DNA from 2 places in the Megamonas hypermegale genome. Region 1 is predicted to be linked to the other one. Evidence: riboswitches for the same ligand, from Rfam matches in the RefSeq annotation. Region 1 holds a riboswitch; the other holds the start of a gene.
The links. A riboswitch is a leader RNA that binds a small molecule or an ion and turns the genes downstream of it on or off. The one in region 1 is predicted to bind thiamine pyrophosphate.

Region 1 (16,193 bases):
AGTAACAGCAGCTCGCCCAGGTCATGCGGATTATGTCGGTGTAAAAAAATATAATCGTGAAGATATTCGCGACATCTTAGAACGTTCTAGTGCTAGAGAAACAGCAGCGCGAGTAGCAGCTGGTGCTGTAGCTCGTCAATTTTTAGATGCTTGTGGCATAAATATCGTATCACAGGTAATAAATATTGGCGGTGTAAAAGCCGATACAACAAATATTGACTACAAAACACTTAAACCAAATAATAGCGATTTAAATTGCAACGATGCTGATGCTGAACAAAAAATGCATGAAGTAATTCGCGATGCAGGTCAAGCGGGAGATACATTAGGCGGTGTATTTGAAGTCGTAGTTCAAAATATGCCAATCGGTGTAGGCAGTCATATTCAATGGGATAGACGACTTGATATGCAACTTGCAGGTGCTATGATGTCCATTCAAGCTATTAAAGGCGTGGAAATCGGCGAAGGTTTTGGCTATGCAAATAAACCAGGTAGTAAACTTCATGATGAAATGTTTTATGATGAAAACAAAAATGTTTACCGCAAGACAAATCATGCAGGCGGTATTGAAGGCGGTATGAGCAATGGTGAACCGATAATCGTCCGTGCGTGCATGAAACCAATTCCTACACTTATGACACCACTTCATTCCATTGATATTGAAAGCAAAGAAGAAGTTTTAGCTTGCAAAGAACGCAGTGATGTCTGTGCTGTTCAAGCAGCTTCTGTTGTCGGTGAAGCTATGGTAGCGCTTACGATTGCTAAAGCTGTTATAGAAACATTTGGTGGCAGTTGCATGGCTGACTTACTCAACAATATAAAATCTTATAACGAACGAATTAAGGGATAACTATGAAAACTAATATTGTACTTATCGGATTTATGGGTTCAGGTAAATCAATCACTGGTAAACTATTGGCTTATAAGTTGGGGTACAGTTTTGTTGATACAGATAGTGAGATTGAAAAGACTTATAAGCAAAAAATAAAAGATATGTTTGCAAGTGAAGGCGAAGCTGTTTTTCGCGCACGTGAAACAGAAACCATAAGAAAAATAGCAGCTAGAAAAAATCAAGTTATATCTACAGGTGGCGGTGTTGCTACAAAAGAAGAAGATATGAAAATACTGCGTGATAATGCTATTATCGTATCTTTAGCAGCGATGCCACATACGATTTTAAAACGCACAGGTAACGATAAACGACCTTTACTTGCTAAAAAGACAAAAGAAGAACGTTTAAAAACCATAATAGAATTGATGGGAAAACGCGCTAAATATTATAAAAATGCGGATTTAATCGTAAAAACAGATGATACAACTCCGCTACAAAATGTAGAGATAATATTAAAATATTTAAAGGGTGTGAAATAATTGCGCACTGTTAATGTTAACTTAGGTGATAAATCGTATGATATCATCATTGGACATGATTTAAAAAAGCAGATTGTTGATTTTATACAAGGTCAAAAATTTTCGCGTAAAGCACTTCTAATCACAGATACGAATATTGCACCGTTATACGGTGAAAAAGTGCAGGCTATTTTAAATGAAGCAGGGCTTGATGCAAAACTTGCTGTAATTTTAGCGGGTGAACAATCAAAATCCTTGGCTTGTGCTGAAGATTTATACACACAGGCAATACAGCATGGATTAGATAGAAAATCGCCGATTATCGCATTGGGTGGCGGTGTAGTAGGCGATTTAGCTGGATTTATAGCAGCTACTTTTATGCGTGGCGTACCATTCATTCAAATGCCTACTAGCTTATTGGCACAGGTTGATTCTAGTGTCGGCGGTAAAGTTGCTGTAAATCATGCACTCGGCAAAAATTTAATCGGAGCATTCTACCAGCCAAAAGCCGTATTCATGGATTTAGATATGATGAAGAGCTTGCCAAAACGCGAAATAGCTACAGGACTTGGCGAAGTCGTAAAATATGGTTATATTTACGATAAAGAATTTTACGAATATCTCTTAGTGCATAAAGATGAAATCTTGGATTTAAAATCAGAAGCGATAAGCCATGTAATAGCTCGCTCTTGTGAAATCAAAGCTGATGTTGTTTCACAAGATGAAAAAGAAGCTGGACTTAGAGCTATTTTAAATTTTGGTCATACTTTGGCGCATGCGATAGAAAAAGAAACGCAGTATAAAAAATATAATCACGGCGAAGCCGTAGCTATTGGCATGGTGGGAGTTGCTAAAATCAGCAATAAACTTGGCATGATTGATGAAAAAATAGTGACTGATATGGAAAAATTGCTTGCTATGTTCAATCTTCCAGAAAAAGCACAAGATTGCAGCGTAGAAAATATTTATGCTGATATTTTCCACGATAAGAAAACAGTCAATGGCAAAGTAAATTGGGTATTGTTAGAAGAAATTGGCAAGGTTTGTATTTCAAGTAATGTACCTGAACAAATTGTAAAAGAAGCGATTGCAGAAATTTTAGCATAAGATATAAAAAATGAGAGCTATCACAGATTTGTGATAGCTCTTTTTGTCGTGATATTAATTATTGTGGTTTACTGTGATACTAAACGTAGATGTATTCTGCCATTACTGGTTGGAGATTGATTTTTAATAAATCGTTGTAAACTTCGTCGACAGAGCGAGTATCGGAAATTTCAAATTGAGCATCGCCTTTATCCTTTTCAGGATTTTCATTGCTATGTTCGCCGATACCAGTGCTTACACCAGCGGAGATTTTTGTTGCAGCGATGTTTACGAGATTGTTGCGCACGCGGGAACATTCACGTGTAGAAACTGTTATGCTGGCAAATGGCATGAATAAGCGATAAGCGCAAACGACTTGCAATAATTGGCGTTCGTGTACGTCCATTGGATTGATTTTATCGTTGTTGATGATTGGGCGCAAGCGAGGGCAAGAGAATGCTATTTCAGCTTGTGGATATTTTTTCTGTAAATAATATGCGTGCATGCCAGTTGCTAAAGCGTCTTTTCTGAAATCATCAAGTCCCAATAAAGCAGCAAAGCCAACGCCGCGCATACCGCCTTTTAAAGCGCGTTCTTGTGCGTAGAAACGGTATGGGAATACGCGTTTGTGTCCAGCTAAATGAAGTGTTTCATATTTGTCGAAGTTGTATGTTTCTTGGAAAACTGTTACATAATCAGCACCGCATTTTTGCAGATAAGCGTATTCATCGCTGTTTAATGGATAGATTTCAAGACCGATTACGCGGAAATATTTTTTAGCTATTTTGCAAGCTTCGCCGATGTATTCAACGGTAGATTTTTTGCGACTTTCGCCTGTTAAAATCAAAATTTCTTGCAAACCAGATTTTGCGATGGCTGCCATTTCTTTATCTATTTCATCATAGTTGAGCTGAGCGCGTCTTATTTTATTATGACAGTTAAAACCGCAATAGATGCAGTAGTTTTCGCAGTAGTTGGCAATGTAGATTGGCGTAAACATATAGATGGAATTGCCAAAATGTTTGCGTGTTTCCTTTTGAGCGCGCTGAGCGATTTGTTCAATGAATGGTAAAGCAGCAGGGGATAATAATGCTCTAAAATCCTGCGGTGTGATGTGTTCATGAGAGAGTGCAGCTTGCACATCTTGTGCTGTATAGCTGTCATAATCATAGCTGTTCATATCAGCTACTACTTTATCGAGAATATCGCTATCGATAACTTCCATATCAGGAAGATATTGCATGTGATTTGTTCTATTTTGTTTTAAATGTTCTTTGATTTCATCATTTAAAATACTTTCATTAACGTGGTCCATTCTAGTTCCTCCAATATAAATTAATCCTGTAAATAGCCAGTAAGTGGAGATGAAGCACTGCCACCTTTAGCTTTTACTCTGCCGAGTTTTGCTTTATAGCCGAGGCGACCAGCTTCGATAGCGAGGCGGAAAGCTTCTGCCATTAGAGGAATATCGCCAGCAGTTGCAATAGCTGTGTTTGCCATGATGGCAGTTGCACCCATTTCCATAGCTTCGCATGCTTGAGATGGTCTGCCGATACCAGCATCGACGATTATAGGTAAATCTATTTCATCTATGAGAATTTGAATGAATTCTTTTGTAGCGAGTCCTCTATTGGAACCGATTGGAGCACCGAGAGGCATTATGCAGCTAGCACCAGCATTTACCATATCGCGAGCAGCATTTAAATCTGGATACATATATGGCATTACAGTAAATCCTTCTTTAGCGAGGATTTCTGTAGCTTTGATTGTTTCTTGATTATCTGGAAGCAAATATTTTGAATCGCGCATGATTTCTATTTTTACTAAATCACTGCCACAGATTTCGCGGGATAATCTAGCGATGCGGACTGCTTCATCAGCGTTTCTAGCACCGGAAGTATTTGGTAAAAGTTTTACATTGTCTGGAATGTAATCGAGAATATTTGCTACACCGCCAACATTTACACGGCGAAGGGCAAGAGTTACGATTTCAGCTTTTGCCTGTTCAACAGCAGCTTTTATGAGTTCATGAGAATATTTTCCTGAGCCTAAGATAAAACGGGAAGTAAATTCATATTTGCCTAATTTCCAAGTGTCATTTGTAGTTGTCATCATCATAACCTCTTTTACTTTTTTAGAATTAATTCAACTATTATATTGGCTTCATGAGCTGCGCAAATGGCAACGCGTGGAGCTGTTAATGTTTTTTCTGTATCAAGACCGCGTTTTTCATCGCCACACAGATAAAAATTTTGCATGATTTTGCGTGTATGAATGGCATTGCTGTCGCCAAAGCCTGCCATGCCACTAGCTGCCACAAGTTTTTTTTCGGGAAACTGTTCTAAGACAGTGTTTACGAGCATGGCTTTGTTTTCTGGCACATCAAAAGCTTCACAGATATAATCATCATCTTTTAATAAATCAGTGATATTATTTTCTGTCAGTTTTATGCAATCTTTTATGATGTGCAGATAAGGATTAATCTGCAAAAGTTGCTCAGCCAATGCATCCGTTTTATTCATACCTAAATGGTTGATAAAATAATGCTGGCGATTTAAATTGCTCAAATCAACTTTATCAAAATCGATTAAATGAAGTTGCCCTATGCCGACGCGGGCGAGTGCTACTGCAACATTTGAGCCTAGACCACCTAAACCTGCGATAGCTACTTTAGCTTGCATCAATTTATCTTGATTTTCTTTTGTATGGCGGTTGCACAATACTTTGTATATTGCTTCTTTTGTAGGAATAGTCATCATATATCAGCCCCCGCCTACAAATGTTACAATTTCCAGTTTATCGCCGTCAGTAATCATAGTGCTTTCATATTGACTTTTAGGCACGATAACGCCATTTTTTTCTACAGCAATGCGTGTCGTTGGATAATTTTTTTGAGTCAAATAATTAAGAACGCTAAGGGCTTGAGAAAATTCTTCCGTTTGTCCGTTTACTGTAATCACTGCATTTCCTCCTTATACTAAAAAAGAGTTCACGAAAAGAATACACCCGCGGTGGTGCACCCCTTCATGAACTCTTGTTCAATCACATGGTCAACTTTATGGAATTTTATACCTATCATCAAAAATAAAAATAGGTATTAGCAAATAAAAAAGAGATGACAAATGCCATCTCTATTATTCTCATATTGTTCCTACGTTGGCATTATCCAAATCAGGTATATGGGTCGAAGCTTACACTTCCTCTCAGCCGGTGCACCAGCTCCCCGTATTAAATTTATAAATATACTATAATTTATTTATCTTTATTTGTCAATAATTCTCTAAGCGTTTTTTGAAGCAAAAATTTGACTGATGAAAAGTGAGCCAAGGATTAAGATGGCGCCAATCCATTGCATAAAACTCATCGGTTCAGCTAATAAAACTGTCGATAAAATTACGGCTGTAACTGGGTCGATATAGCTAAATAGAGCGACTGTTTGAGCGGATAATTTTTGTAAAGAAGAAAAATACAGCAAATAAGCAAAACCTGTATGAATAGCTCCGACAGTCAGCAATAATAATAAAGAGGAGATATCGACTGACCAGCTATTATTTTCATAAAATACGTATGGCAATAAAATAATCGAAGCTAAAAGCAATTGAGCTATGGTGCTGTCCATAGATGAGATATCTTTTAAAAATTTATTGCTGATGATTACACAAGCGTAAAATGCGGCGGCAATTATACCGTAAATAACGCTTTTCATATTGCCAAAATCAGAATTTAAACCTATAAAAATATCTGCAATTAACATCATGCCGATTAGAGATAAAATTACGCAGAACAATTTTAATAAAGTGAAGCGTTCTTTTAAGAATATCGGCGATGCTAAAACGACAATGGTCGGTGCGAGATAATAAGTCAAAGTAGCTACGGCAATCGTTGTATAATGGTAGGCTTCAAATAAAAAAATCCAATTAAGACCGATAGCTCCGCCAGATATAAATAAAATAAGTGCATTTTTTCGCCAAGCTAGAAGATTTAGAGATTTTTTTAAGAAGAGCATGGCAAATAATAAGATGATAGCCCCAATAAAACCGCGAACAAGTGCTATTTGTGAACTGGCAAGGTCGATATGGCGAACGAATAGACCGATGCTGCCGAAAATGAGCATGGCGGTTATAGTCTTTAAAGTTGCGGGCAAAACAATCACTCCTTACGAACTTTTAAACACCATTATATCATTTTTGCTAGTTAAAGTGGTTTATAAAAATGGATAAATACTAGTAAAAATGCTATAATCATTTGTGCTGACTAGAATAGATAAATTTAAATTACGCATTATTTGATGATTTTGATGTATTTATAAATAATTTGGAGGGATTATCATAAAGAAAAAATTTTATGCAGTGAAGAAAGGTTATAAAACAGGTATTTTTGATACATGGGCACAATGCCAAAAACAGACACAGGGTTTTAAAGGTGCGCTATTTAAATCATTTGCTACGCTAGAAGAAGCAAAAAATTATTTAAATGATGATGAAGCGGTAAATATCATGGAAAAAGATGATGACCGCTATTATATATATGTAGATGGCTCGTATATAAATGGGCAATATAGCTGGGGTATGGCAATTTATCATCAAGGAAAATTGATTGATACATTTAACGGCATTGGTAAATCAAAAGATGCTAGTGAATTGCACAATGTAGCTGGTGAAATAGAAGGTGCTATGGAAGCGGCAAAATGGGCAGCGGCAAATGGTGATAAAGTGGTAATTTGCCATGATTATATTGGTTTATCAGAATGGGCACTCGGCCGTTGGAAGACGAATAAAGAGCTCACAAAACATTATGCAGATTTTATGAAGCCGTATCTTGATTTGGTTTCATTTAAAAAAGTAGCAGGTCATACTGGTGTAGAAGGTAATGAACTTGCTGATAAATTAGCAAAACAAGCTTTAGGATTATGATTTAGGAGGAATTGATTTGGATAATTCACTTACATTAGGAATAGAATCAAGTTGTGATGAAACATCGGTCGCAATATTGCGCGGTGGCAGAGAAATTTTAGCTAATGTCATTTCTACGCAGATACCAATTCATCAGAAATTTGGCGGAGTTGTACCAGAAATCGCTTCACGCAAACATATTGTAAATATCATGCCGGTATTAGATGAAGCATTGCACAAAGCTGATGTGACTTTAAAGGATATTGACCGCATTGCTGTAGCTTATGGCCCTGGACTTGTCGGAGCATTATTAGTCGGTGTATCTGCCGCTAAAACTTTGGCTTTTGCGATTGATAAACCGCTTGTGGCAGTAAACCACTTAGAAGGTCATATCTTTGCCAATTTCTTATCTCATCCAGATTTAAAACCGCCATTCATGGCACTTGTCGTTTCTGGCGGACATACTTCACTTGTACACGTTAAAGATTACAACCATTTTAAATTGATGGGACAAACTCGCGATGATGCAGCTGGTGAAGCTTTTGATAAAGTAGCTCGTGTCATGGGTCTTCCGTATCCTGGTGGCCCTCAAATTGATAAATTGGCAAAAGAAGGTAATCCAGATGCGATTGATTTCCCTATGGCTTTGAATGAAAAAGGCAATTATGAATTCAGTTTTAGCGGTTTAAAATCAGCAGTGCTCAATTATTTAAACAGCATGAAGTTAAAACACATAGAAATAAATAAAGCTGATGTAGCGGCATCTTTCCAAAAATCTGTCGTAAATATTCTCGTGCATAAATCAATTGAAGCTGCACGCCAAATGGGTATGGATAAACTTGTTTTAGCAGGTGGCGTAGCTGCTAATAGTTCACTTGAAGAACATTTGCGCCAAAGTGCAAAAGAAAATAATTTAGAATTTTATTACCCGAGCAAAATTCTCTGCACTGATAATGCGGCAATGATTGCTTGCCGTGGATATTATCAAGCACTCACAGGTCAATTTGCAGATAGTAGTTTAAATGCTGTACCGTATTTGGAATTGACAGATAGAGAGTAGGCTTTAGTCGATGTTTACAGATATTTTATCTGATACAGCACTTTTGTCAGCTATTGGCATTGCTTTTGTTTCGACAATCATTCAATCTTTGACAGGTTTTGGCTTTGCCATCGTATCCACGCCACTGCTTTTAATGGTCTATGATGCCAAAGAAGTTGTAGTCATCTTGCAATTATTATCCGTTGTTTTAGATACGGTATTTATCTTTTTTGTCAAAGCGAATATTGATTGGAAATTTTTAAAGCCATTGTTAATCGGTTCTGTTATAGGGCATCCGATTGGGCTTTTAATATATTTTTTCGCGCCGACGGCAGGATTAAAGATATTCATTGCAGTGGTTATAATATCGTTTTTATTTTTAAGTAAACTGTATCATCGCAAGATAGAAGAAAAAACTTTAAAAACGAGAATTGTCGGCTGTATGTCGGGAATTTTAAACACATCTACGAGTATGAGTGGACCGCCACTCATCTTGTATTTAGCTATGAGTGGTAGAGATAAAACATCACTTCGTGCCACTTGCATTGCATATTTTACAATCGTAAATTATATTGGTGTATTGGCATTCTTTTTAGCAGGCAAAGATTTTACATTTGCCGCTGAACAGAGTATTTATATTTTGCCGTTTTGCTTTTTAGCGCTTTGGATTGGCAATAAATTATTCCCGTACGTTTCGCAAAAGATGTTCAATCGAATTATTTTCTTAATGCTACTGTTTACAGCAGTGTACACTATTTATACATCATTGATATAATAAAAAAGTATCTATTAATTTTCTGAACTGCACCCCAAAAATTGGACAAAAAAACAACTTTTGGAGGTGCAGTTCATTTCGGTTAGTAGATACTTTTCTTTTTGTATATTAAATTTTATCTGGATTTATTTATCGTATAACTTGCTTGATGACGCCACCGCCAACTATGATATCATCATCGTAAAATACGACGGATTGACCTGGTGTTATGGCACGTTGTTTTTCTTTGAAAATGACTTTAGCTAGTTTGCCATCAGCTAGTGGAGAAACTTCACATTCGCATTCACGGCTACCGTAACGGATTTTAGCTGTAGTTGTAAATGGTTTTGTAAAATCATCTTTAGTGATAAAGTTAAGATTTTGAGCGACAAGTCCTTGAGCGTATGTTTCAGTGTTTTTACCGACAATGACGCGATTGTGTTTGACATCCAATCCCACTACGTATAATGGATGAGCCGCGGCGATGCCGAGTCCTTTGCGCTGACCGACTGTATATAATGGAACGCCTTCATGGCGACCTAATACATTGCCTTCAGTGTCTACGATATCGCCAGGTTTTAAGATTTTAGGTGCTTTAGCTTTGATATACGCTTTGTAATCATCGTTTGGAATGAAGCAAATTTCTTGGCTTTCTGGTTTATGGGCAACAGGTAAATCAAGTTTTTCTGCCATTTCGCGTGTTTCAGCTTTTGTGTAATCGCCTAATGGCAATAGAAAATGAGATAAAGCGAATTGATTTAATGTGTATAATACATAAGATTGGTCTTTGCGAACATCAAGACCTTTTTTCAATAAATATCGTTGGGAATTTTCATCGTATTCAATGCGCGCATAATGACCTGTAGCTACAGCATCAGCGCCGAGTTTTAAACAATCTTCTAGTAATGAACCGAATTTTATTTTATTATTGCAAGCAACGCAAGGATTAGGCGTTCTACCATGAGAATATTCACGGATGAAATAATCAATGACATTTTGTTTAAAGCTACCGTGATAATTTACGACATGATGCTCAATGCCGAGTGTATCAGCTACTTTTTTTGCATCAGTGATTGCAGTTGAACCGCCTTCTTCGCGTGAGTCATCACTTAAAGTCATTGTCACGCCGAATATATCAAATCCTTGTTTTAATAGTAAAGCCGCAGTCAAAGAACTATCGACACCACCGCTCATTGCTACAGCTATTTTTTTATTTTTTTTCAATGGTAGTACCTCATTTCTAATTCATACTAATCTACTAAGATTTATTCAATATTAACAGAAGCGTGTATTTTTGTCAAAAATATTTTATTTGTTTTTACATTGCTCACAGAATTTTAGATATTGACCGATTGTCTTTTCATAGCCATTTGAGGTTGGTGTGTAATATTTTGTGCCTTTCATTTTATCTGGCAGATAATCTTGTTTGACGATATGGTATGGATAATCATGAGCGTATTTGTAATTTATACCGTGGCCGAGCTTTGCTGCGCCTTTATAATGGCAATCGCGCAGATGAATAGGTACATCACCGCAGTCTTTGGCGCGTACATCAGCGAGTGCTTTATCAATTGCTAAATAGCTTGCATTGCTTTTAGGAGCGCAGGCAACGTAAGTCACAGCTTGAGCAAGTGGAATTCTAGCTTCAGGCATGCCGATGAATTGTACAGCTTGAACGGCAGCCATGGCGATAACTAAAGCTTGTGGGTCAGCGTTGCCAACATCTTCAGCAGCACAGATGGCAATGCGGCGAGCTATGAAATTTATATCTTCGCCAGCTGCGAGCATTCTAGCCAAATAGTGAATGGCTGCATCAGGGTCACTGCCTCGCATGCTCTTTATGAAAGCGGATACAATATCGTAATGATTGTCGCCGTTTTTGTCGTATTTTTGAATGCGTTCTTCGAGCAATGTATCGATGATGTTTTCATTTATTATATTGTTGTTTTCGCGGGCAATATCACTGGCTTGTTCTAAAATATTTAAAGCGATACGAGCATCACCGCTGGCAAATTGAGCGATGGCGGATAGAATTTTTTCATCGCATTGAATTTTTTGCTTGCCTAAACCGCGCTTCGTATCAGTCAAAGCCATTTGTAGGATTTTTGTGATATGTTCATCGGTCAATGGCTGTAATTGAATGACGCGAACACGCGATAATAAAGCGTGATTTACTTCAAAATATGGATTTTCCGTAGTAGCGCCGATTAAGATTATGCGTCCATCTTCTACGTATGGCAATAATACATCTTGTTGAGCTTTATTGAAGCGGTGAATTTCATCTAAAAATATGATGGTGCGTTTATGGTAAAATTTGCGCTGTTCATTAGCTTTATCGATTAATTTGCGAACATCGTTTATGCCAGAAGCTACGGCATTTAAGCGTTCAAAATTGCTTTTAGTCATATTGGCAATCATCTTGGCAAGTGTAGTCTTACCTGTGCCAGGTGGGCCGTATAATATCATAGAAGGAATTTTATCTTCTTCAATCATGCGGCGCAAAAAGCGACCTTTGCCGAGAATTTGTTCTTGACCGATGTATTCATTAAAATTGCGCGGTCGCATGCGAGAAGCCAAAGGACTGTAATCTATTAAATCATTGTCAGTATTTGAATTGTTTTCTGGTAAACTAGCTGAAAATAAATCTAATGTTTCCATAATTATTCTCCTGTTGAACCAAATCCACCTTGGCGAATTGTATCATCAAGGATTTCGTCATCAACTGTCAAAAATTTATAAAAGATTGCTTGAGCAATGCGCATGCCTTTTTTTATTTGTACATCTTCTGTTCCGAAGTTTATAATGCCAATCATGATATGACCTTCATTGTCGGGATTATTATAATAATCAGCGTCAATGATGCCTTGTGCATTTATTAAGTTTAAATGTTTTTTAAAAGCTAAACTAGAGCGAATGTGTATGCCTAAGTATTCATCATCTAGCATATACGCTTTTAAACCAGTAGGAATGATAGCTGTTTTGCCAGCTTCAATCAATACATCAGTGCCAGCTTCTAAATCGTAACCAGCGGATTTTGCTGTTTTGCGACTAGGCAGATTTATATTTTTATCTTTGTACGTAGAAATTATTTCAAAACCGCGTTTGCGCATAAAATCACCTCGAAAAATATTTTATCAATTATATTTATATTGAGATACAAAAAAAGCACTGTGCATTTACACAGTGCCGTTATATTCGTTTGGAGGCGACACCCAGAATCGAACTGGGGAATAAAGGTTTTGCAGACCTCTGCCTTACCGCTTGGCTATGTCGCCGTCTGGAGCGGAAAACGAGGCTCGAACTCGCGACCCCCACCTTGGCAAGGTGGTGCTCTACCACTGAGCTATTTCCGCATTTGACTTGTTTTTTTGCTTCGCTGTATCAGCGACATGTATTATTATATCCATATGGTATAGTTTTGTCAACAACTTTTTTAAAATTTTTTTTAGTTTATTTGATTTTGTTCAAAAAGCCTTTAAAATAAAGGCTTTAGCTGGTAAATTTTTATGAAAAACTGACGAAATTTATAAAATTTGAAGATATTTTTTATTAATTGAAGGATTTTAAAGCTAAAAGATATAATTTATTTAGAGCACAAAATCGTATAAATCATTTTAGAAAGGTATTATCATGAAAAATTTTTTTAATGAGTTTAAGAAATTTGCCTTTAAAGGCAATATGATTGATTTAGCTGTTGGTATGATTATTGGTGCAGCATTTACGAGTTTGGTAAATTCGATTGTAAAAAATTTAATCATGCCGATAATCAGCATATTCACAGGTGGCATTGATTTCAATAATATGTATTTGCCACTTACAAAAGCTTCTTATGTTCTTTCAGCGCAAGGTGCTGACCTTGAAACTGCTAAAAAAGCGGGAGCTGTTTTTGCCTATGGAGCGTTTTTGACAGATTTTCTACAATTTTTAATCTTGGCATTTGTAGTATTTTGTTTGATTAAACAGCTTAACAAGTTAATTCCCATTCCAAAAGAACCGCCAAAAACAAAGATTTGCCCATTTTGTAAATCTCAAATACCGTATGATGCTGTAAAATGTGCTCATTGTACTTCAGATTTAATGGAAAAATAAATTTATGATTAAAAATAGATTGTTATTTCTTTAGGAGGGCATTTTTTTTATAATGTTAATAAAAATATTTTGAGGAGGCTGATTTTAATGACAAGTACTAAAGAATTAAATTGGGCTGTTTTAGGTGTAGGCGTAATTGCCAATGAGATGGCACAAGCTCTACAAAATATGGGCAAAAAGCTTTATGCAGTTGGCAATCGCACACATAGCAAAGCAGTTGATTTTGCTGAAAAATACGGCATTGAGAAGGTTTATGATGATTTCCAGGATATTTTCACTGACCCTGAGGTTGATATCATTTATTTAACTACACCACATAATACACATTATCCTTTTATGAAAAAAGCACTTGAAAATCATAAACATTTATTTGTGGAAAAATCCATTACTTTAAACAGTGATGAATTAGATGAATGTGTAAAGCTCGCGCAAAAAAATAATTTAATCTTAGCTGAAGCTATGACTATTTGGCATATGCCTATTTATAAAAAATTATGGGAAATGATACATAATAATGAATTTGGCAAAGTGCAGATGATTACTATAAATTTTGGTAGCTTTAAAGATTATGATATGAAAAACAGATTTTTCAATAAGAATTTAGCTGGCGGTGCATTGTTGGATATTGGTGTATATGCTCTCAGTATTACGCGCAGTTTTATGCAAAGTAAACCGACTAAGATTTTAAGTCAAATGCTTCCAGCACCTACAGGTGTTGATGAGCAAGCCACTATTTTATTGATGAATGAAAATAATCAAATGGCTACAATTGCTTTATCGCTTCATTCTAAACAGCCAAAAAGAGCCATGATTAGTTGTGAAAAAGCGTATATTGAAATCATGAAATTTCCTCGTGCTAATAAAGCTGTAATTACTGATGCTGTTACAGGCGAAAAACAGGAAATAATTTTAGGTGATACAAAAAAAGCTCTTCAATATGAAATGGAAGATATGGAAAAAGCAATTTTGCAAGGACAAACTGAACTTTTGCAATTTGCCTATACGAAAGATGTAATGGATATCATGACTAAATTGCGCCGTGAATGGAATTTAGTATATCCCGAAGAAATGTAAAATTAATATATTATATAAAGAGGTTTTTATGTCTACATTTGCAAGTGATACTTCAAAACGAAGTTTAAAAAATTGGATTATAGCACTCAGTATATTGTTACTGGGTTTAATCATTGCCCATTTAGGGATTTCTTTATTTTTATTATCTGAGCTTGGCACTGATACATTCACTGTATTTATTCAAGGATTAGCTCGAACATTTAATTTAACAGTTGGGACATTTCATGTTATTGTCTTATGTATCTTATTGGTGATAATGCTTCTTACTACGAAAGGTTATGTAAAACCTGGTACTATTTTATGTGCTTTTTGCGGTGGTCCTATCATTGACTTTTTTACTTGGCTTTTAGGCGATATTGTAAATGCTGATTCTATTTTGCCATGGCGTATTGTAGCTATGATTTTAGGTTATCCATTGGCATGTCCATTGTAATCAAGAGCAATGCAGGTACTGGCCCTAATGATTTGATAGCTATTATTTTGACAGATAAATTACAAAAATTTCAATTTCGCTGGGTGCGCATGACATGTGATTTATTCTTTGTCATTTTAGGTTATATCTTAGGTGGTACTGTAGGTGTGGGTACAGTGATAGCAGCATTTTTAACTGGTCCACTTGTGCAGTTTTGGCTTCCTAAAAGTGAATTTTTAATCAAACAAGTTTTGAAAGAATAATACATCAAGTATTTAAAATTTATATAGGAATTATTTTTAATTGTATTTTAGTATGAAAAATGACCTTTAGTAGTTTTTGTATAACTATTAAAGGTCATTTGTTTTAAGCTAGATTAAAGAACTTCAGAGAAATAAATTACAGTAACGATATCATCAAGAGTAATGCGACGTTTGTAAATTTCTTCAAAATCGAGGCGTAATCCTTCGATAGTATCTATTTCTGGATTTTGATGGCCTAAGTCAGCAGAAGTCAATTCGGAGAATTTTTTTACACGTACTTTATCGATAAAAGCAGTGTATAATCTTTTTTTTACATCATATTTTTTGCCAGTAGTAATCCATACGATAGAACTTTCAGGATATTGCTTGCGAACATCACCTAAACGAACAGTACAATTTTTTTTGCGAGCCATGAGCAGTTTTTCATGTTTTGGCGCTTGAAAATTTAATGACATCATAAAAATCATCTCCAATTTATAATTATTTAATATTAATTTATATCTTTTGTATATTATAATTAGCGACAGGATAAGAAAAATCCTTTTTTTGGTAAAAATTTATCTATTTTCTTGCGTATATTGTCTGCATAAGATATTATATAGTAAATGTTTAATTTTAAAGAAGAGAGGCTGGCTGTGTAATGCGTTCTAAAATTTTAAATTTGTTAAAACAAGCCGGTGATAATTTTTTATCGGGAGAATATTTGGCAGAGACATTGAATGTATCGCGTACTGCCATTTGGAAACATATAAAAGCTTTGCGTGATAGTGGCTACGATATTGAAAGTGTACCGAGAAATGGATATCGTTTACTTAATTCACCTGATTTATTATCGGCTGAAGAAGTAAAAAATACTTTATCTACTAAGATTTTAGGTTCAGAAATTAAATATTTTACAACAACAGATTCTACAAATAATCAAGCTAAAAAATTTGCAATGCAAGGAGCACCTGATGGTGCTATTGTAATCAGTGAAGAACAATGCGGTGGCAAAGGTAGATTATCGCGTTCATTTTTTTGCCCTAAATATAAAGGTATTTGGTTTTCTGCTATCTTACGTCCAGATTTTTTACCACAGGAAGCGCCAAAATGTACTTTAATGGCGGCTGTGGCTGTAGCACGCGCTATAGAAGATGTTACAGGCGTTAAAGTGGGCATAAAATGGCCAAATGATGTTTTATACGAGGGTAAAAAATTAGTTGGCATCTTAACAGAAATAAGTGCGGAAATGGAA
Region 2 (16,193 bases), 720 kb from region 1:
ATTTCAAGCACATATACCAAATAGTAATATAGTAGAAACGAATACGCTTTATGTAGGAGATAGAGATACTACAGAAAAACATCGAGAAACACTTAAAGTGAATGGTTGGACATTTTGCCCAGTAGATATTATGGATGAAAATGGAACTGCAATGCTTCCTGTGCGTGGTGGTAAACATTTAAAAGAAATATCTGTAGGAAAAAATATGTTGAATTATGATTCTATGGTAGTGCTTACACATTTTAAAGGTCATCCAAGAGGAGGTTTTGGTGGTTCTATGAAAAATTTGGCTATTGGCTGTGCTGATGGACAAGTTGGAAAACGTATGGTACATGGTATAGGACAGATTTTACCAAAAACAAGTGATGAATGGCCTGGTGAAGAACGATTTATGGAAAATATGGCAGACTCGGCTAAAGGAATAATTGATTATTTTGGTAAGCATATTGTATATATCAATGTTATGCGTCGAATGTCTGTTGATTGTGATTGTGTAGGTATAAATGCAGAAGAACCGACAATTCCAGATATTGGTATATTGGCTTCTACGGATTTATTGGCAATAGACCAAGCTTCTGTTGATTTAGTATATGCACAACCAGAGAAATATCGTCATGATTTAGTAGAACGTATTGAGTCGCGTAAAGGGTTACGCCAACTTTCGGCTATGAGTGAATTAAAAATGGGTAATAATAAATATAAATTAATTAATATTGATTAATTTTTAATACAGGGGAAGGTAATATGACAGAACATATTATGACAAAACAAGAAGCAAGCAAACATTTTAATATACCAATTAGAATTTTGGATGAATATGAGCGTTGGGGATTGTGTAGTGCTGTAAAAAAGGTAATGGGCAAATGGCAATATGATGATAGTGATTTAGAAAAACTCAGTTTAATTATGACATTACACGATGTGGGTTTTAATTCGGAGGAAATAGAAATTTATATGCGCCTTTTATTAAATGATAAAGACACAGATAAAAAACAATTAGATATGCTTAATGAAAAAAGAGATGCTATATTGGATAGAATTCATTTTCGTGAAAAACAATTAGATCGATTGGATTATCTTCGTTATGAAATAAATAAGAGTATAAAAAGTAAAAGGTGATTTAAATGAAAATGGTACAGTTAAATAATGGAATTAAGATGCCCATAGAAGGAATGGGTGTTTTTCAGATAACGAATGAAGATATATGTGAACAGGCTGTATCACAAGCTTTAAAGATTGGCTATCGTATGATTGATACGGCAGCTTGTTATGGAAATGAAAAAGCTGTAGGTAAAGCTATAGAAAAAAGTGGTATTGCTAGAAGAGATATATTTATTTCTTCTAAAGTATGGATACAAGATGCAGGATATGAAAAAACGAAAAAATCTTTTGCTAAAACGTTAGAGAATTTAAAAACGGATTATTTGGACTTGTATTTAGTGCATATGCCATATGGTGATTATCATGGAAGTTGGCAAGCTATGGAAGAATTATATGAAGCTGGGAAAATAAAGGCAATCGGTGTATGTAATTTCTTAGAGGATAGATTAATTGATTTGATTTTGAGTCATAAGATTGTACCAGCAATCAATCAGATTGAATTACATCCATTTTGTCAGCAAAAAAAATTGTGTGAAATAATGAAAAAATATGATATAAAGCCAATGGCTTGGGCACCTTTTGCTGAAGGCAGAGATAATATATTTAAAAATGAACTCTTAGTAAATATCGGTAAAAAATATGGTAAAACATCAGCACAGGTCATTTTGCGTTGGTTAAGACAAAAGGATATCATATCAATCCCTAAATCAATACATGAAGAACGTTTAAAAGAAAACTGGGAAATAGATGATTTTATTTTATCTAATGAAGAGATGAAATGTATTGAAGATATGGATAGAAAGCAAAGTTTAATTTTGAATATAACGAGTCTTGAGGAAGTATATCGTCTGCATAATATTCATTTTGAACAATAATAAATATTGATAGGAGTGTATTTTATAATGGAAATGAGAGTTTTAGGAAGAAATGGTCTTAAAGTATCAGCTATTGGTCTTGGTTGTATGGGATTTACACAAAGTTATCCACCGTATTTACCTAAAGAAGAAGCGATAAATGTAATTCGTCAAGCAGTGGAATTAGGTGTAAATTTTTTTGATACAGCAGAGGTTTATGGTCCTTATACGAATGAAGAACTTTTAGGTGAAGCTTTAGCACCATATCGAGATAAAGTTATCATCGCGACAAAATTTGGTTATGATATTGAAAATAATAAATTAGATGAAGCAGGAAGACCGATTGCATTATCAAGCAATCCAAAGGTAATTCGCAGAGCTATTGAAGGCTCATTAAAGCGACTTAAAACAGACCATATTGATTTATATTATCAACATCGTGTTGACCCTGATACACCGATTGAAGAAGTAGCTGAAACGATTAAAGATTTAGTCAAAGAAGGCAAAGTACTTCATTGGGGACTTTCAGAAGCGAGTGCGGCAACTGTTCGCAAGGCACATGCTGTATATCCACTCACAGCTGTACAAAGTGAATATTCTATGTGGTATCGCAATGTAGAAAAAGAATTATTGCCTACATTGGAAGAGCTGAAAATTGGTTTTGTGCCATTTAGCCCTTTGGGAAAAGCTGTACTTACAGGTCGTTTTAATAAAGATACCCATTTTGATAAGAGTGATTTTAGAAGTCAAATACCCCGTTTTAATTCGGAAAATTTACAGCAGAATATGAAACTTGTTGAATATGTACAAATTTTAGCAAAAGATAAAAATGTAACACCTGCACAGATTGCTCTAGCATGGCTTTTAGCGCAAAAACCGTGGATTGTACCAATTCCAGGAACAAAGAAGATAACGCGAGTACAAGAAAATCTTGGCAGTGTTAAGGTTAAATTTACTACAGAAGAATTGATGCAGATTAGAGAAAAATTAAATTCTATTGAAATTGTAGGAGCAAGATATCCAGAAGAACAAGAAAAGCTTACAGGTAAATAAATTTTTAAGTATTGACTTTAAGTAAACTTAATGGTGTAAATTTAATAAAAAGAAAATTTTAAAGAAGGTATGTTTCATGAATAGAGAAGAAAAAGCAGAAGTGATAAATAAAAAATGGTTTAATCAAGAAAATTGTTGTGATGATGGTAAAGATAGTGAATTTAAAGAGATAATTAAAAATTTCGTTTATGGCGATAATTTATCTCGTAATATACTCACTGATAAACAAAAGGTATTGATTATTTTAACAGTACTTACAACAGTGCAAACTTTAAAACCGCTTATTAAATATACAAAAGCAGCTTTGAATTTAGAGGTAAAACCAGAAGAAATAACGGAAACTTTGTATCAGTGTGCGCCGTATATAGGAATTTCAAGAGTACAGGCTGCATTAGATGAAGTAAATGAAGTATTCGTGCAGCAAAATATAAAATTTCCACTTGAAAATCAAGCTACAGTTGATGAAGCAACTCGTTTTATTAAAGGACTTACTGTACAACAAAGTATTTTTGGAAAAGAAAATATCAATACAATGAGAGAAAATGCACCAGAAGAATTAAAGCATATTCAAGATTATTTATCAGCATATTGTTTTGGTGATTATTATACGAGAGGCACTTTAGATTTAAAAATGCGTGAACTCATCACTTTTAGTGCAATCATTTGTTTGGGTGGATGTGAACCACAGGCTAAAGCACATGCTAGTGCAAATATCAGTGTAGGCAATACAAAAGAAATGCTCATTGAAGCAGCTACTCAGTGTTTGCCATTTATCGGTTTTCCACGTACTTTAAATGCAATTGGCTGTATTAGTGCTGTTTGTAAATAAGTTTTATCTAGATATGTCATGGAGAAAGGAAGAGTATAAAATGCGTAATTTGAATTTTAAAGTCATTGTAGATGGTATGCTGATAGTAACCTTGCTTTTATCCATGGCATATTTACTAATCGGCATTGATAATCATGAAATAGTAGGAACAGTATTTTTTATATTGTTTATAGTGCATATTATTTTAAATCGCAAATGGTTTTTTAGTGTATTTAAAGGAAAATATTCTGGGATGAGGATATTTTTTATAGGGCTTAATTTTTTGATATTTGTTATGATGATTGGGCTTATAATCAGTGGAATGATTTTTGCTACGTATACGCCAAATTTTATAAAAACAGCGAATAGTATAGAAATGGCTAGATTGTTGCATTTATTGACTGCATATTGGTGTTTTGTATTATTGTCTTTACATTTAGGTACAAATTTAACTCCTATAGTAAATGCAATTAAATTAAATGATATGTATAAAGAAATAATTCGTTTTGCTGGAATTTTATTGGCTTGTTATGGTGTATTTGCATTTGTAAGGCAGAATATAATATCTTATTTATTTTTACAACAAGGTTTTGTCTTTTTTAATATAAATCAATCTTTATCAGGGTGTTTAATTGATTATATAGCTATAATGAGTTTTGGCACTATGGTGGGTTATAGCATTAAGCGTTTATTTATAAAGATAAATCTTTGTAAGATGAGTAAAGAAATGAAAATAAAAAGCGGTGTAGATTGATGAAAAAATGGATAATATTGGTATTTTTATCATGCTTGATTTTTTCTTTAACAGCGTGTAGTGCTCAAGTTAATGAGGCGGATATAGCTACAAAAGATAATATAAAAGTAGAGGAAGATGTTTCAAATTTAAAAGATGAAAATAAAAAAGATGATGTTAAAGTAGATAAACGGTTTAAAGTGATTAGCGAACAAGGCGATACTATTGTATTTGTTTTAAATGATAGTCAAGCGGCACAAGATTTATACAATCAACTTCCTATTAATATTAAGATAGAGAATTTTAGTAATAATGAAAAAATTTTTTATCCAAGTGGTAGTTTAGATGTAAAAAATACCCCACATCCGTCAAATGTAGATATGGGAACATTGGCTTATTACAGACCATGGGGAAATGTAGTGATGTTTTATGATAAAGCAAATCCTAATAATGATTTATATGAATTGGGATATGCTGTATCGGGTAAAGATTTGATTAAAAATTTATCTGGTAATATCACTGTAGAAAAGCTTGAAGAAATAAAATGAGGAAGATAATGATGAATAGGAGAGAATTTATCAAATTTAGTGGAGCTGGTATATTTACTTTATTTTTAAGTGGTTGTGGCTTATCTATGTTACCGGGAGAAAATACGGATAATGCTAAGGCTGCTACTAATATTGAAGGTGAAAATATGAAAATTGTTGTAATAACGGGAAGTCCACATCGAAATGGTACATCAGCACTTTTAGCAGATAGATTTATAGAAGGGGCGCAAAGTGTAGGACATACGGTTTACCGTTTTAATGCGGCTTTTGAAGATACACATCCATGTCTTGGTTGTAATCGCTGCGGTAGAGATGGAGCTTGTATTCAAGGTGATACTATTGAAAAAGATTTAATGCCACATTTATTAGAAGCTGACCTCATTGTACTTATTACACCATTGTATTACTATGGGATGTCAACGCAGATAAAAACTGTAATTGACCGTTTTTATGCGCGTATTGAAAAATTACAAAATAAAAAATCAATCTTAATGGCTACTGCATGGAATAGTGCGGATTGGACGATGAGTTCACTTGTAAAGCATTATGAATCATTAGTACAGTATATGAAGTGGCAAGATATAGGAAAAGTTTTAGCTATTGGATGCGGATATCGTTCAGCTATAGAACGTAGCGATTTTCCTAATCAAGCTTATCAAATGGGCGTTAATATATGATTTTTTGTATATGAGGAGAAATAAAAATGAAAATAGTAGTAGTAACAGGTAGCCCGCATAAGGAAGGTACATCAGCACTTTTAGCAGATAGATTTATAGAAGGAGCTCAAAGTGTAGGACACACAGTTTATCGTTTTAATGCAGCGTTTGAAGATATTCATCCGTGTCTTGGCTGTGATAGGTGCGGTATGGATGGCGATTGCATACAAAATGATGCAATTCAGCAAAAATTGATGCCACAATTATTGCAAGCTGATTTAATTGTTTTAGCTACACCTGTATATTTTTTCGCGATGACAGCACAGATAAAGACGATAGTTGACCGTTTTTATTCGCGTACAGGTAGATTACATCATAAAAAATCAGTATTACTAGTGACGGCAGGTAGTAATACTGATTTAACGATGATGGCAATAACTGACCATTATAATACTTTAGTTAGGTATATGGAATGGGATGATGTAGGAAGGGTTTTAGCTCCTGGTTGTTTGACTAGAGAACAAATAGAAAAAACAGATTTTCCTAATAAGGCGTATGCCTTAGGAGCGAGTTTATAATTATATGCGATTATTGTCGCCCCACTCGCACATCATATCCAAGATAGGGATTAATGATTTACCGCGTTTTGTTAAACTGTATTCAACTTTTGGCGGAATTTGCGGATATTCTTTGCGGTGAATTAATTTATCTGCTTCTAATTCTTTTAGAGAAACGCTCAAAGTTTTGTAGGAGATATTGCCTATATATCTTTTCATTTCATTAAAACGAACGACGCCAAATTCCATAAGTGTGTATAAAATTGTCATTTTATATTTGCCATTGATTAATGATAAGGTATAGCTAAAGCCTGTTTCATTGAGATTTTCTTGAGAAATACAGCGATTATTCATAATTACACTCTCCTTTAGGTAAGTATTATACTTTAATGTGCGTACTTGTTAAAGGTTATATTATTGCTATAATTGTAGTAACAAATAAAAATAAAGTCAATTTACTACAATTCTTAAAAATAATTTTAAAAATATTGTGTGTATTTGTTGGGAGGAATTATTATGAGTAAGAAAATTGTTGTGATTACAGGTAGCCCACGCAAAAATGGCAATAGTTTTGCTATGACACAAGCTTTTATTGAAGCTTTAGAAAAAAAGGGACATGAAGTAACACGCTTTGATGCTGCTATGAAAAATGTGGGTGGCTGTCATGCTTGTGAAACTTGTTTTAAAACGGGAAAAGCATGTTCTTATGATGATGATTTCAATATGATTGCTCCGGATATTTTAGAAGCTGATACAGTAGTTTTTTCTATGCCGGTATATTGGTATAGTATTCCAGCTCAAATAAAAGCTGTAGTTGATAAGATGTTTTCATTCTGCGTAGCAGGAAAAGATATAGCTGGCAAAGAATGTGCTATAATTGCTTGTTGCGAAGAAGAAGATATGTCTGTTCTCGATGGCGTTAGAATTCCTATCGAACGTTCAGCTGCTCTTTTAAAATGGAAGATGGTAGGAGAAGTTTTAATTCCAGGCGTTTTAAATATAGGCGATATAAATAAAACTGATGGTTGTAAAAAAGCTATAGAATTAGCTGATAAAATTTAGATAGATATTGATGATATAAAAGATGAAAAAGAATTATAAGATGCCTTTGAGTTTGGCGTATTTATAAAATAAAAAGGAAGTACAATTTTGTACTTCCTTTTTTTGATATGTGATTTGAAAATAGAAGACTTAATTAACAATGTTCAATAGTAGCACCGAGATATTTATTGACGATTTCTACAGCGCAATAATCACCGCACATGGAGCAAGCTGTTGTACCTTCAGGATTGCGAGAAGCGCGTTTTTCGCGTGCTGTCTGTGGGTCAATGGCAAGCTTCATCTGAGCTTCCCAATCGAGTTGTTTGCGAGCTTTTGCCATGTTTAAATCCCATTCTCTAGCACCAGGTACGCCTTTTACGATATCAGCTGCATGAGCTGCAATGCGTGTTACGATTACGCCGTCTTTAACATCTTGGTTATTTGGTAAAGCGAGATGCTCAGCAGGTGTTACATAGCATAAAAAGTCTGCACCGTTAACTGCTGCCATAGTTCCGCCGATAGCTGCTGTAATATGGTCATAACCTGGAGCAACATCAGTAACGAGTGGGCCAAGTACATAAAATGGAGCATTATGACAAAGACTTTTTTGTAATTTCATATTAGTAGCAATCTGGTCAAATGGTACATGACCTGGACCTTCAACCATTACTTGTACGCCTCTATCCCAAGCGCGTTTAACAAGTCCGCCTAAATTTAAGAGTTCTTGAATTTGAGCGTGGTCAGTTGCATCTGCTAAGCAACCAGGGCGAAGACCATCACCAAGACTCATGGTTACATCGTATTTTGCACAGATATCTAAGATATCATCATAGCGTTCATAAAGTGGATTATTTTTTTCATTGTAAAGCATCCAGCCAGTTATGAAGGAACCGCCACGACTTACAACGTCCATATAACGGCCTTCAGCGCGCATGCGATTTATAACATCCATAGTTACACCACAATGAATTGTCATAAAATCTGCGCCATCCTTGGCTTGTTTTTCAATAGTATGAAGTAAATCATCTTCTGTCATTTTAACGACAGCACCGCGTTCTTTTATAGCTGTAACAGTAGCTTGATAAATTGGTACAGTGCCAACCATAACAGTGGAATGTTCTAAAATTGCATGGCGAGATGCATCGATATTATTACCTGTGCTTAAATCCATTACGGAATGAGCACCAGCAGCAATAGCGATATTGAGTTTTTCTATTTCTGGTTCTGGGTCTGGAAAAGCACTAGAAGTACCGATATTAGCATTGACTTTAGTACATAATCCTTCGCCTACACCGTATGGATGAAGATTTTTATGATTGATATTAGCACAAATAGCAATTGTACCGTTTGCAACGCGTTCTTTGAGAACATTTATATCCATTTTTTCTTCTTGAGCTACGATTTTCATTTCATCAGTGATTTTGCCAGCTCTAGCAGCTTGCATTTGAGTCATTGTCATATGTTAAATCCTCCTAAAAAATTATGTAAAAAAGCCGATTTGCAAAGTTGCAAATCGGCTATGATTTCCGTTTGCCACTTCCCTACGCTGGTATTAGCCATATCAGGTTCTAAGGGTCAGTTTTAACTTCTCAACCTTGCGGTTCCCCTAGTGGTTTATAAATACTATATGTCGCTATTATTATACGCCTAATTTAATTTTTAGACAATAGCTTTAATTAAAATTGTGCATATAGTAAAAACATTTGATATAGTTACATTATTTAACAGTTTCATATACAGTGCGAATTAAATCGTATTTTGTGGATTGTTTTTTGTATCTAGCGGGACTGATGCCTTTTTCTGTTTTGAATACTTTGCCGAAGTAATTGTCGTTTGAATAGCCTACAGATTGAGCGATTTTTTGCAATGTGTAATTATCGTTAGTTGTCAAAAGGCGACAAGCATTACTAATGCGTATTTCGCGTAGATATTTGCCGGGTGAGATACCGTATTTTTTGTGAAATTCCTTGCACATATAATATTTAGAAATGCCGATATCATCGGCTATAAGGTCTAAGTTTAATTCATTTTTATAGTAATTTTGGTCAATATATCGTTTTACATAATCTATTTTAGACATTTTAGCAGTAGATAGGTTAAGCGCATATTCTGTTAGATTTATCCATAAGTTGTAGGCAATGCGGGTATTTTCGAAAAATGTTTTTATTTGATTGTGCAAAGCCTTAGCATAAATATCAAAAAATTGTTTGATTAGATTTTCAGAAATATTTATTTTTAAAACAGGTCCATTGTTTTGATAGATTTTTCGCATAAATGGAAGGCATTCATAAGAAAATTCCAGATAAATAAACTCCCAAAATGAAGAGTGTTTAGGTAAATAATATTGGCTATTGCTAGGAATATCAATAAGAAAAGCATCGTTTGGTTTGAGAGTATAAAAAATATTATCGATTTTTATAGTACCTTCTCCTTTTAAAGTGTATTGAATTAAACAGATATTATCTTTTCTGGTGCAATTATCCCAAAAGTAATTATGTGTATCAACATATTGAAGTCCAATGCCTTTTAATGTTGGCAGGGATAAATCAGAGGCAAAATCAAAACCAATGGATTGATGTGGTAGAGATATTGGCATAAAATTTTCTCCTTTTAATAGTGATTTATATATTAGAATACACAGCAAGAATTTACCATTATATACATATTATTACTGTTTAAACTTTAAATAAAGGGCGATAAAATAAAGATAAATAAAAAAACGGAGATGGTGAAAATGCAAATTTATAAGCAAGATAATACTTTTATTTTGAGTAATAACGAAATTACATACAGTTTTAGTATTGAAAAACAGCGATATTTAAGACATCGCTATTTTGGCAAACGCATAAATGCCAGTACAAATATAAATCAGCCATATTTTTTTGATAGAGGTTTTTGTTCAAATCCTTTTCCTGATGAGCGAGATTTTTCTTTGGATACACTTTTTCAGGAATATCCGGATATGAACCAAGGCGATTTTAGAAGTCCAGCATATGTAATCCAAACGGAAGATGGAAAGAGAGTTACGCGATTTTTTTATAAAGGATATAAAATAATCAAGGGAAAACCGTCATTAAAGGGATTGCCAGCCATATATACGGAAAATGACAAGGAAGCAGCTACACTTTGCATAACTTTGGAAGATGAATATTTAAAGGCAAAAATAAATTTATATTATACTATTTTTAAAGATTTTGCTGCGATATGTCGTCATGTGGAAATTGTAAATTCGGGAAAACAGAATTTATATTTAGAACGATTGATGGCTATGAGCATGGATTTTGCTGGTACGGATTATGATGTATTAACATTGAGTGGTTCACATATAAATGAAAAAAATATCAATCGAAGACATATATCAGCAGATACAATCGTGATAGATAGCAATAGAGGTGCGAGCAGTCCGCAGGAAACACCAGCTATTTTTCTCATGGAAAGGGAAGCTACAGAAAATTTTGGTCAAGTATGGGGCTTTAATTTTGTGTATAGCGGAGATTTTCAGGCAGTTGTGCAAACAGGACAATATAACAGTGTAAGGGTGCAAATGGGAATGAACCCTTTGACTTTTGGTTGGAGTTTAAAAGAAAATGAAAGTTTTGTATCTCCAGAAACGGTCATGGTATATTCTGATGAAGGCATGAATAAAATGTCGCAGACTTTTCATAATATGTATAGAAAACGTCTTTGTCGAGGTGTATATAGAGAAAAAATAAGACCTATCCTGATTAATAGCTGGGAAGCTTTTTGTTTTGATGTAGATGAAGAAAAATGTCTTTCTTTGGCAAAAAAAGCAGCTGATTTAGGCATAGAATTATTCGTATTAGATGATGGTTGGTTTAAAAATAGAGTCTGCGATAAAAATGCTTTAGGCGATTGGGTAGAAGATGAAAATAAATTTCCTAATGGCATTGAGCATTTAGTAAAAGAAATAAATAAAATGGGTATGCAAGTTGGTATTTGGTTTGAACCGGAAATGGTTTCGCCAAATAGTGATTTGTATAGAAAACATTCGGATTGGATTATACGAAGTCAAAATTATGAACCGATATTGAGTAGATGTCAGTATGTGCTTGATTTATCTAATCCAGAAGTTTGCGATTATGTTATTGAGTCTTTAAGCAAAGTATTGAGCAAAACTAACGTAACATATGTAAAATGGGATATGAATAGGCATATCACAGATTTAGGTTCATATTATCTTGAAAAAGATAGACAGAGAGAATTGTCTCATCGCTATATGCTGGGACTTTATCATATCTTAGATGAATTAAATAAGAGATTTCCTAATGTGTTATTTGAAGGTTGTTCAAGTGGTGGCGGTCGTTTTGATGCGGGAATGCTCTATTATATGCCACAGACTTGGACAAGTGATAATACTGATGCTGTTTGTCGCATGAAAATACAATATGGAACGAGCTTGTTATTTCCGCCGATAACCATGGGAGCACATGTATCAGCTGTGCCTAATCATCAAGTAGGTCGCGTAACACCGCTACAGACAAGATTTATTGTAGCGATGTCTGGAAATTTGGGATATGAAATGGATTTAGCACAGATAAGTGATGAAGAAAAAGAAGCGATAAAAGAGCAGATTGCATTCTATAAAAGTATTAGGGAAGTAATTCAAAAAGGAAGTTTTTATCGTTTAAAAAATCCACAAAATGGAAATGAAGTAGCATGGAATTTTGTTTCAGAAGATAAAAAGACTGTTATATATTGTTATTTTAAAATTCTTGCAGAACCATTGCGCGTCAATACACCTGTTCGTTTAAAGGGCTTAGATGAAAATGGAATTTATAAATCTAAAACGAATGGTATTTGTTATGGTGGCGATGAATTGATGTATGCAGGTATTGTAAGCAAGCCTATTTTAGAAGATTTTGCAAGCTACGTATATGTTTTAGAAAAAGTATAAATAAAAAAGAGATATATTCGATTGTATTTGAGTATATCTCCTTTTTTATTAAGAAGGATAAATTTGTTTGGAATATGGATTTTTGCTATAATGAAAAAAATTGTTGTAAACATGGTGATATAAATGGATTTTAGTAAATTTAAATGGACAAGAGAACCAGAAAGCTACAAAATTAATGGTGATGTAGTAGAAATCGTTACAAAACCGCATACGGATTTGTGGCAAAGAACGTATTATCATTTTCGCAATGATAATGCACCTGTATTTCAAATGGAAACTGAAGAAAAATACTTTAGTTTTGTTGTGAAAACTCAGTTTGATGACAGCCATCATCGCTTTGACCAATGTGGCATAGTTATGTATTTAGACAGCGAAAATTGGCTTAAAGGTTCAATTGAATATGAAAATGAAGAGTATCAACATCTAGGCAGTGTCGTTACAAATCAAGGATATTCAGATTGGGCTACAACTGTTATAGATGCTTCAGTAAAATCTATGTGGTATCGTTTCAGCCGCAGAGAAGATGATTACTGTATTGAATGCTCAACAGATGGCAAAGTATTTAATCAAATGCGTGTTTGTCATATGCATAAAGGTGCGGGAAAAATAAAATTCGGAATATATGCTTGTTCACCAGAAGATTCATCTTTTAAAGCAGTATTTTCTGATATGCAGATAACTGAATGTAAGTGGAAAGCACATGATGGACAAAAACCAGATGAAGATTAATCGTAAGACAAAAAAGGTCAGCTATTTTTTAGCTGACCTTTTGTATTTGCAATAATTATGGTGCGACTGGCGTGAGTCGAACACGCGACCCTTTGCTTAGGAGGCAAATGCTCTATCCGTCTGAGCTACAGCCGCAAAGTAACTAAGCTAAATTCTAACACAATTATAAATCAGTGGCAACTTTAATTATTGACAGGAGCACCGATTGGACCAACAGAACCGATTGGGTTAACTACATCTGTAGCGGCTGGAGAAGTTACTGCTGGAGTTGGAGTAGTGTTAGTTGTAGTTGTAGTACTTGGAGTAGTTGTTGGAGCAGTAGTAGTTGTTGTTGTTGCTGAGTTTTGAACTACTGTAGTTGGATTATTTAACTGATAACGGAAAACCCAAGATGGATTGTTTGCAGCGTATGATTTAATTTTACCAAATTCTACATCTTCAGTGCTTTCTGGAATAATAGAATGTGTACCTGTAACACTTGAAGTTCTATCTTCCCAACCAGTTTGAGCAGACCAGAAATGGTATTTTAAAGTATTAGCTGTTAAAGATTTTGTGTTATACTGTTTTTTCATGAATTGAATAGAAGAAACATTACCAGCATTATCTTTGTTTTCCTGCCAAATCCATGTGTAAATATCGTTACCTACTTGGCGCATAGTAGCTGTATCAGCAGCACTATCTCCAGAGGAATTATCCCATAATGTGAGCCAACGGTCTTTAGATATTAAGCGACCACCTTCACCTTTGTTAAATACACGGTCAACAATCATTGCATAGAATTTTTCATCGAAGGATTGGGAGTTGATATCTTTAACAATAGGATTGGAATATTTTAATGTGTATAAAGCTGTGCCGTCTTTGTCATAAAAAATTTCTTCCATATAGCGCAATGTGCGTTCTTGCGGATTGATTTGAATACGAGCAAGACTGTAGCTTAATTTATTTGGGTCATCAATAGGGAGTTTCATATTACTGATAGCTTCAGCTGCACCACCTGGAGCATAGCCAGTTTTTATCCAGTCTTCAATGCAAGTTGGAATGTTATTCTGACTTGACACTGTTGTAATACGTGTCATAGAAAAGAATTTACTGTATTTATCATCTGAACTAATCCAGTACCATTCTGAGTCAGCAGCAAAGGATACAGAAGCGTGAATTAAACTGAAAACCATTAAAATAGCAAGACAGATTACATTTTTCAATAATCGCATAAAAATAGCACCCTCATTCACAAAATTAGTCTGAAAATCTTTTATTATTAAGTAAGAGCGAAATTGTACTTAATAATATTATATATATTATATCAAAAACTATTTAATAAACAATAAAAAAAGCCTCTTAAAAAGAGGCTTAATGAATTTTTAATCTTTAATCAAAGGAAATTGAATTGTTATAGTCGTTCCTTTATCTAATTCGCTAGAAATACTGAGTTTAGCATGGTGGTATTCGGCTATATGTTTTACAATAGCAAGCCCCAATCCTGTTCCTTCAACTTTGATTTGAGAACGAGATTTATCTGCACGATAAAATCTTTCAAAGACATGTGGCAAGTCTTCTTTAGAAATGCCGATACCAGTATCTTTTACAGATAAAGAAACACTATTTGAGTCTTTACTCAGTAAAATATCGACTTGTCCTTTAGGTTTATTGTATTTTATAGCATTTTCTATTAAGTTATAAACAAGCTCATCAATTAATTGACGAACGGCTGAGATTTCACAGCCAGATGTAGGTGTAAAATTGAGCTTAACTTGTTTCTTTAATGCTTTATCGCTTAGGTATAAAATAGTTTGTTTACAAATAGCTGATAAATTTATCGGTTCTTTCATAAAGGAACTATTTTTTTCATCTAATTGAGAAACCTTTATTATATCTTGTACCAAATTAATTAAGCGTTGTGCTTCTTTGTAAATTTTTCCTGCAAATAGTGGTACATCATTTGGTCTAACCATATTGTTTTGCAAAAGTTCAGCAAAACCAGAAATAGATGTAAGAGGTGTTTTTAATTCATGAGAAACATTTGCGGAAAATTCTTGACGCATTTTTTCAGCCATACGTTTTTCTGTGATATCGACAAATAAAATTAAAGCACCTTTAATCTTATCGCGTTTTGTTACAGGACTGGCTATAATCTGATACGTTTTTTCACCCATTGGAAAATAAAATTCTTGTCGTTCACCATTCATGACGGATTGGATAGCCTGATATAAAATATCGTTATTTACTAAAGTGAAAAGGTTTTTATCGATATAGTTGATTTTATCAGCATTTAAAATTTCTAATGCACTATGGTTGACAGAAAGAATTTTATAAGCATGATTGACGAGAATTAAACCTTCTTCAATATTATTGATTATAGTAGTGAATTCACGCTGTTGATTTTTTAAGGTTTTCATCTGTTGCCTAATTTGTTCATTTTGATTTTCTAAGCGGATTAACATCGGATTGAGTTCTTCATAGAGGTCATTCATTATAGGATGCTCAAGATTTATGGAGTTTATCGGAGCAATGATATTTCTAGCCATGCGTCGTGCCGCTAAAAGCGAAATAGCATAGATTATAAGCATCATGGCAAATAAAATTGGCAATGAACCTTGTAGCATATCATAAGCGCTGACATTAGTGCGCGAAAGACGGAGAATAGTTCCATCATTTAATTTTAAGGCATAATAATAAGTGTTGCTTCCAAGCGTTGTGGAAATGCGATAAGCTTCGCCGACACCAGTACTTAATGCAGATTGAATTTCTTGACGCAATAAATGATTTTCCATATTGGTGGCTTCTGCACTATTATCAAATAAGACATTGCCATCACTATCAATCCATGTTATGCGTGTTTGAGTATGAGTATCGTTTAAAAATTGTATAGGGTCACTTAAGTTATTATTAAAAAGATAAGTTATATATACTGATTCATCTTTAACTTCCTGTTTTGTATGTTTGAAAAATAGTGGATAACATAGTGTAAGTGTAAGTATAAACGTACAGATTACAGAAAGAGAGATGAGAAAGCACATATAATGGAAAATTTTCTTTTTCATATTCATAATATCAGTCCACGATTTTATAACCAACGCCACGTATAGTTTCGATTAATTTACTAGCAGGGCCTAATTTATGGCGTAGTGTTTTAATATGCACATCTACAGTTCTAGTTTCAGCAGCATAATTGTAATCCCATACTTCATCCATGATTTT

Region 2: it holds a riboswitch for thiamine pyrophosphate, as region 1 does, so the genes downstream of both, thiC (phosphomethylpyrimidine synthase ThiC) here and thiS (sulfur carrier protein ThiS) in region 1, are expected to answer to the same signal.

What each region holds. Positions count from the first base shown of each region.
Region 1 covers NZ_LT906446.1:988,442-1,004,634, reverse strand. The annotation lists gene aroC (chorismate synthase) at 1-850, shown strand, start outside; gene CKV65_RS04750 (shikimate kinase) at 853-1,371, shown strand; gene aroB (3-dehydroquinate synthase) at 1,372-2,457, shown strand; gene thiH (2-iminoacetate synthase ThiH) at 2,537-3,751, opposite strand; gene CKV65_RS04735 (thiazole synthase) at 3,772-4,548, opposite strand; gene thiF (sulfur carrier protein ThiS adenylyltransferase ThiF) at 4,563-5,195, opposite strand; gene thiS (sulfur carrier protein ThiS) at 5,199-5,396, opposite strand; TPP riboswitch at 5,568-5,672, opposite strand; gene CKV65_RS04720 (DMT family transporter) at 5,717-6,589, opposite strand; gene CKV65_RS04715 (ribonuclease H1 domain-containing protein) at 6,786-7,349, shown strand; gene tsaD (tRNA (adenosine(37)-N6)-threonylcarbamoyltransferase complex transferase subunit TsaD) at 7,366-8,388, shown strand; gene CKV65_RS04705 (sulfite exporter TauE/SafE family protein) at 8,399-9,142, shown strand; gene mnmA (tRNA 2-thiouridine(34) synthase MnmA) at 9,272-10,345, opposite strand; gene CKV65_RS04695 (replication-associated recombination protein A) at 10,430-11,779, opposite strand; gene dut (dUTP diphosphatase) at 11,782-12,231, opposite strand; tRNA gene CKV65_RS04685 (tRNA-Cys) at 12,322-12,396, opposite strand; tRNA gene CKV65_RS04680 (tRNA-Gly) at 12,400-12,474, opposite strand; gene mscL (large conductance mechanosensitive channel protein MscL) at 12,752-13,210, shown strand; gene CKV65_RS04670 (Gfo/Idh/MocA family protein) at 13,298-14,284, shown strand; partial or broken gene CKV65_RS11025 (YczE/YyaS/YitT family protein) at 14,313-14,959, shown strand; gene CKV65_RS04660 (ASCH domain-containing protein) at 15,073-15,417, opposite strand; gene CKV65_RS04655 (biotin--[acetyl-CoA-carboxylase] ligase) at 15,600-16,193, shown strand, end outside.
Region 2 covers NZ_LT906446.1:1,710,300-1,726,492, reverse strand. The annotation lists gene CKV65_RS08380 (DUF362 domain-containing protein) at 1-721, shown strand, start outside; gene CKV65_RS08375 (helix-turn-helix domain-containing protein) at 745-1,119, shown strand; gene CKV65_RS08370 (aldo/keto reductase) at 1,125-1,976, shown strand; gene CKV65_RS08365 (aldo/keto reductase) at 2,004-3,008, shown strand; gene CKV65_RS08360 (carboxymuconolactone decarboxylase family protein) at 3,085-3,837, shown strand; gene CKV65_RS08355 (cytochrome b/b6 domain-containing protein) at 3,878-4,570, shown strand; gene CKV65_RS08350 (cyclophilin-like fold protein) at 4,570-5,097, shown strand; gene CKV65_RS08345 (flavodoxin family protein) at 5,106-5,774, shown strand; gene CKV65_RS08340 (flavodoxin family protein) at 5,801-6,331, shown strand; gene CKV65_RS08335 (winged helix-turn-helix transcriptional regulator) at 6,332-6,664, opposite strand; gene CKV65_RS08330 (flavodoxin family protein) at 6,827-7,372, shown strand; gene thiC (phosphomethylpyrimidine synthase ThiC) at 7,506-8,810, opposite strand; TPP riboswitch at 8,873-8,969, opposite strand; gene CKV65_RS08320 (AraC family transcriptional regulator) at 9,069-9,947, opposite strand; gene CKV65_RS08315 (alpha-galactosidase) at 10,086-12,266, shown strand; gene CKV65_RS08310 (DUF1349 domain-containing protein) at 12,390-12,995, shown strand; tRNA gene CKV65_RS08305 (tRNA-Arg) at 13,054-13,130, opposite strand; gene CKV65_RS08300 (hypothetical protein) at 13,178-14,206, opposite strand; gene CKV65_RS08295 (sensor histidine kinase) at 14,357-16,036, opposite strand; gene CKV65_RS08290 (response regulator transcription factor) at 16,047-16,193, opposite strand, start outside.